2 regions of the Clostridioides sp. ZZV15-6598 genome follow, and region 1 is predicted to be linked to the other one. Evidence: a T-box and tRNA genes for the amino acid it is inferred to sense, from the RefSeq annotation. Region 1 holds a T-box; the other holds one or more tRNA genes.

What was found. The T-box of region 1 lies ahead of serS (serine--tRNA ligase). A T-box ahead of a tRNA ligase gene usually reads a tRNA of that ligase, here a tRNA-Ser.
Region 2: it encodes a tRNA-Ser, which carries the amino acid that the T-box ahead of serS (serine--tRNA ligase) is inferred to sense. The anticodon was not compared.

Annotation. Positions count from the first base shown of each region.
Region 1 covers NZ_JAGWCS010000143.1:85-3,522, forward strand. The annotation lists gene KGF50_RS18330 (transcription repressor NadR) at 124-633, shown strand; gene KGF50_RS18335 (mechanosensitive ion channel domain-containing protein) at 645-1,526, shown strand; T-box leader at 1,653-1,858, shown strand; gene serS (serine--tRNA ligase) at 1,985-3,256, shown strand.
Region 2 covers NZ_JAGWCS010000002.1:83,514-86,951, reverse strand. The annotation lists gene KGF50_RS00775 (flagellar motor protein MotB) at 1-661, opposite strand, end outside; gene KGF50_RS00770 (flagellar motor protein) at 682-1,470, opposite strand; tRNA gene KGF50_RS00765 (tRNA-Ser) at 1,566-1,656, opposite strand; gene KGF50_RS00760 (DeoR/GlpR family DNA-binding transcription regulator) at 1,916-2,680, shown strand; gene KGF50_RS00755 (ethanolamine utilization protein EutH) at 2,885-3,438, opposite strand, start outside.

The DNA.
Region 1 (3,438 bases):
TTTATTGTTTACAATAAAACATAAAATTAAACAGAATATAAACTCTGTATTGATTTATACTAAGATAAAATATAGAATTATATAATATAGATAAAAAGTTTTGATTTAGAAAGAAGGTGTAATATGAATTCTAATGAAAGAAGAAACAAGTTAATAGATATTTTAAAGGAATCTAAGCATCCTGTAAAAGGTGGAATGCTAGCGGAGCTATTAAATGTAAGCAGACAAGTAATAGTACAAGATATAGCGCTTATAAGAGCTAAAGGCTTCGAAATAATAGCAACACCTCAAGGATATATAATATATAATCAACCATACTTTTCCAGACAAATAAAATGTAAAAATCATAAAAATCCCCAAGAAATTTATGAGGAACTAAGGATTATTGTAGATTTGGGTGGAATTGTAAAAGATGTTATTGTAAATCATCCGACATATGGTCAAATAACTGCTGAACTTAATATTTATTCTAAAATGGATATAGATGATTTTATGAGAAAAGTTGAAACAAATGAGTTTAAACAATTATCAGTTTTAACAGAATGTAGTCATATTCATACAATTGAAGCACTCAAAGAAAAAACTATTGAAGATATAATAGAAAAATTAGATGACAGTGGAATATTATCATAAGGAGGAGTTAAATGAATTTTTTGTCATTGGCTAAGACTACTTCAACAAATAGTAATATAACTAAGAGAACTTTAGAAAATATGCTTAATAATTTCAGTGATAATATACCAAATATTATATATGCAATAACAATATTTGTAATAGGTATTTATATAGCTAAGATAGTAAGAAAGATGGTTTCTAAGTTTCTAATTAAATATGGCATGAGTAAAGGTGTAAATAATTTTATTGTATATGGTATATATATATCAATGCTATCCATCATATCATTGATAAGTTTAGGGATTATAGGAATACAAACTACATCAGTTGTAGCGGTCTTAGGAGCAGCTGGATTTAGTATAGGATTAGCATTTAAGGAAATATTATCAAATCTAGGCTCAGGCATGATTATTTTGTTTTTTAAGCCATTTAATATAGGTGATTATATTCAAGGATCAGGTGTAGAAGGTACAGTTTCTGATATACAAATATTTAGTACTGTTCTTAAAACTCCAGATAATAAAACTATAATAATACCAAATTTTCAATTGACAAGTAATAATATAATTAATTACACACATCAAAATAAAAGAAGAATAGATTTTTCGTATAATATTTCGTATGATAGCGATATAGATATGGTTAAATCTATATTAAATGAAATTTTTACAAATGAAAAAAGAATACTAGATGACCCAAAGCCAATCATAGGTTTAAACTCTATAGGCAATAATACTATGCAGATAGTTGCCAGACCTTGGGTTAAAACTGATGATTATTGGGATGTATACTTTGATATAATGGAAAAAGTTAAGAAGAAATTTGATGAAAATAAAATAGAAGTTCCATTTATTCCTGCTTCATTATTGTTTAATAACACAAGTAATTTAAACTCTTTGGATAAAAGATAATATTTTAATTAAACCCAAAAACCAAACTTAAGATAATAAATTAAAGAAAATTCTAAAAAAATTTGAATAATAGTATTGAAAGATGTTAATATATATAATATAATGATTATCAAATAAAACAATTAGTTAAAAGCATTGAAAGAAAATAGTAAAAAACAGGTTGTATTCAGAGAATGAGTGGATGGTGAGAACTCATTACAATGGTTTTTGAATCTACTCTAGAGCTTCTAGTTAAAGCTAGACGTTTACCTACGTTACAGGTCTGAGAGGATTATACATATGAGTATGATCAATTAGGGTGGCAACGCGGATAAAAGATTTTCGTCCCTTTTATAGGGTAAACGGAGGTCTTTTTTTATTTTCCAAATTTGTTTAAACTAAGAATTTGCAGTTAAAAATGTTTTACTTTAAATTGGAATTATTAATTTATATTATAAAAATTATTAGGAGGAATTAATATGTTAGATATTAAAAGAATAAGAGAAAATTTAGCTGATATTAAAAAAGCTATGGAAATAAGAGGCGAAAAAGAATTCGACCTTGATGCTGTAGTGGAATTAGATAATAAAAGAAGAGAGATACTTCAAGAAGTTGAAGTTATGAAAAATGAATTAAATGTAAATTCTAAAAAGATACCACAGTTAATAAAAGAAGGAAAAGATGTAGAAGAGGAAAAAGCAAGATTAAAAGAATTATCAGACAAGATAAAAGGTATTGATGAGAAAGTAAAAGAAGTTGAAGCAAAAATGGAATATGCATTGATGAGAATTCCAAATGTACCTCATCCAGATGTGCCACAAGGTGAAACAGATGAAGATAATGTTCAAGTAAGAACTTGGGGAGAACCTACAAAATTTGATTTTGAACATAAAGCTCACTGGGATATAGGAACTGGTTTAGGCATATTAGACTTTGAAACAGCTGGAAAAATAACTGGTTCAAGATTTACTTTATACAGAGGACTAGGTGCTAGATTAGAAAGATCTTTAATGAATTTCTTCTTAAATACTCACACAGCTAAACATGGATATACAGAAGTTTTGCCTCCATTTATGGCTAATAGAAATAGTTTTATAGGCACTGGTCAACTTCCTAAATTTGAGGAAGATATGTTTAAAATAGAAGGGCTAGAGTATTTCTTAATACCAACAGCTGAAGTACCTGTGACAAATATACATGCTAATGAAATATTAGATGCTGCAGAACTTCCAATAAAATATTGTGCATATACTCCTTGTTTTAGATCTGAAGCTGGTTCAGCAGGAAGAGACACAAGAGGTTTAGTTAGACAACATCAATTCAATAAAGTTGAATTAGTTAAATTTGTTAAACCAGAGGATTCTTATAAAGAATTAGAATCATTAACTCATGATGCTGAAACTATGTTACAAATGTTAGGTCTTCCATATAGAGTTGTAAGAATCTGTACAGGAGACTTAGGATTTACGGCTGCTTTTAAATACGATTTAGAAGTTTGGATGCCAAGTTATAATAGATATGTAGAAATATCTTCTTGTTCAAACTTTGAAGATTTCCAAGCAAGAAGAGCAGGAATAAGATTTAAAAGAGATAAAAAATCAAAAGCAGAATATGTTCATACATTAAATGGTTCTGGATTAGCTATAGGAAGATGCTTGGCTGCTATCTTAGAAAATTATCAACAAGCAGATGGTTCTGTAGTGGTTCCAGAAGAATTAAGACCTTATATGGGTGTTGATGTTATAAAATAATTATGTATTAATATTATATAAGTGATAAAATATTTTAAGATTAAAAATATACTGTAAGTAAATAGTAAATTAAAAAAAGTTATGAAATTTAATAATTTCATAACTTTTTTATGTTAATATATATGATAAAATCTTCATCATAAAAAGCTAAATATTTTCATAAATCAACATTTAATTAGATA
Region 2 (3,438 bases), on a different contig from region 1:
TGCCATCTGGAGATGCATTATCAGCTATTGGTCTAAATTCACCATATCCTACAGCAGACAACTTATTTGGTGCAATACCTGCACTATCAATAAGAAGTTGGACAACATTGGTTGCTCTCATGACTGATAAATCCCAATTAGATTTAAATTCAGAATTTTTTATAGATAGGTTATCTGTATGACCTTCTACTCTTATATAACTATTCATTTCATTTAACATCTTACCTATTTGAATAATCTTATCTCTAGAGTCATTTATTATAACAGCTTTTCCAGTATCAAATAAGATAGTATCTTTAAGGCTTATTACTAGTCCTCTATCTTGAGCTTTTAATGATACTGAATTTGCCAGTCCACTTTCATTTAAATACTTTTGAATATTTTCAGCAACTTCTTTAAACTCAGGATTTTGTAAACTATCTAAATTATTATTGTTTGGGTCAACTACTGGTTCTATTTTACTTTGTCCACCTTCAATAACTCCAGAGGAACCACCAAATGCAGAACTTAGAGATTGAGATAATTGTTTGTATTTCTCTGCATCGACATTACTCATAGAATACATTATGACAAAGAAAATCATAAGTAATGTTATGAGGTCTGAATAAGTTAAAAGCCATCGCTCATTATTTTCTTCTTTTTCGTCTTCATCATGTAACATAAATATTCCATCCTTTTATATTATTCAACTCTACCATCAACTTCTCCAAGTTCAATTAATTCTTTTGAATTTAAAAATATCTTTAATTTTTCTGTCATTAAATTAGAATTATCGCCCTCAAGTATAGATAGTATCGCTTCTATCACTAAAAGTCTTTCATTAGTTTCTTGTTGATTTATAGCTTTAAGCTTTGATGCTATTGGTATCCAAATTAAATTGGCAGAACCAACACCATATAAAGTAGCTAAAAACGCTACAGATATCTGAGGTCCAAGTGCGTCTGGATTACTCGAAAGGTTACCTAAAATATGTACTAATCCCATAACTGTACCTATGATTCCCAGTGTAGGCGCATACCCTCCTGCTGAATCAAATATTGCTATTCCTTCTTTATGTCTTTTTGATGTTATCTGTATCTGAGATTCTAATATGTTTCTTATTGTAGCTGCATCAACTCCATCTACCATAAGTTCAAGACCTTTTCTAATAAATGGGTCTAATTCATTATTTTCGCTTATTTCTTTATCAATACTAAGAAGACCTTCTTTTCTGGCCTTGATTGCAATTTCTTTAAAATAAACTATGTTTTCTATATTGTTAGGCTTTTTGTTTTTAAAAGCTAACGACATTATCTTTATGGATTTTTTGAACACAGGAAATGGTGTCGAAGCACCAACAGCCCCTATAGTTCCACCAAAAACAACAAGTGCTGATGAAAATACAAATAATGCTCCAATGTGTCCCCCATCAATAACGAAAGCAACCACTAAAGATGCTATTCCCACTATAAAGAAAATTAAAGTTGTCATATATTACCTCCTTTCTTTAATCATGTCTGCTAGGTTGTTTTTATTAATAGACATTACAAAAAAGACTACCTTCAACAAGAATAGCCTTTAATAATTGGCGGAGAAGGAGGGATTCGAACCCTCGCACCGGTTACCCAGCCTAATCCCTTAGCAGGGGATCCTCTTGAGCCACTTGAGTACTTCTCCGTATTTCTATGCAATTAAATTATATAATAAAATTATATTTTAGTCAATTAATTTATGAAATTTAAGGTATTTTAAGTCATTAAATATCTATTTTCACTTTTTTACTTAAATGTAAGTTTGAAATATGGTAAAATTATCTTGCATAGCGCTTATAATATTATTTAATAAATCTACACACATTAACATATAGACATAAATCCTTAATTCATCATAAGTTATGCTTAAAACTAAAATAATATTAATCCAAGGAGGATTTTCCATGTTACCACAGGAAAGATATGAGAAGATTTTAAGTATTCTCGAATCAGATAATATAATTAAAATAAATGACATAGTCCAAATGTTTGATATATCAATAGAAACAGCTCGAAGAGACTTAGCACATATGGAAAGTATTGGACTTTTAAAAAGAGTTTATGGTGGTGCTATACCAGTTATAGCAAGTAGCGTAGAACTTAACTATATTAAAAGAAAAAAGATAAATTCAAATGATAAAAAACAAATTGCTCTTAAATGTAGTGAATTTATAAATACAAATGACACTATTTTCATGGATACTGGAACTACTGTCCTTGAAGTTGCAAAAAATTTAAAAGACAAAAAAAACTTAACTGTAATAACTAACTCAATTTTGGTTGCAAATGAACTTATGAATACTAATATAAAAGTATATGTACTTGGTGGATATCTTAGAGAAACTGAAGGTTCTTTTTCTGGACCACTTACATTAGCAGCTATTGAACAATTTAATGTCGATAAGGCAATTTTAGGTGCTGGAGGTATTACACTTGAAAATGGTATTTCTGACTATCATTTAGAAGAATCACTTGTTCGAAAAAAAATGATTGAAAGGTCTAGAAAATCAATAGTAGTTGTTGAACCACCTAAGTTTGGAATAAATTCATTTGCTTCAGTTGCTCCTATAGAACACATAGATACTATTATTACATCTGCTAGTATAGACCACGATATAATTATAGAATTTTCTCAAAAAGGAATACCTTTAGTCATCGCTGATAACTAGCTTGTATGATTGATTTTTAGTTCCTTATAAAATATCATTGATTAAAGTTAAGGAGCCAAATAATTATTTATTTAGCTCCATTTATGCCTAAAATATACGTGTATTTACTATGTAACTATGTCTTTTTTTATTTACATTATTTGTTCAATTTAACTTAACTCTGTTTTTTAATTTAACTTAACTCTGACTTTAACACTACTTCTTTTATACAACCTCTTTTTTCATTTTACTACTTTGCTCTTCTTCTGCTGTTAAATCTTTTGTCATTACCATAGCAAGTGCAATCGCCAATACTCCACCAACTAACTTTCCAATTACAACAGGTGTAATCATCTCTGGCACTACTCCTGCTGTAAATCCTAGATGATCACCTAGTGCTGCTGTTGCACAAACTAACCATGCTGTATTTACTACCTTTCCTTTTGGGCTCATGTCTTTCATCATTTTATATACTGGAATACTATTAGCTAAAGTAAAAACTAATCCTGCTGCACTTGTTGCATCCATACCTAGTTTTCCACCTACTGCTGTAAGTGGTTTATTTAAAACTTTAACTAATAAATGTAGTATAGGAAAAGTACCCAATAATACTATTGCAATACTTCCAATTACTTGAATACCTTCTCTTATAGGTGTCATTCCTTTTATAAGTACTATACCTGTTATTTCTTGAAATGCCGCTGCACCTAATCCTATTGTTATCAATATAGATATAATTTTTCCAAAAACTAAAGACCCATTTATCATAAGTGTTGAAT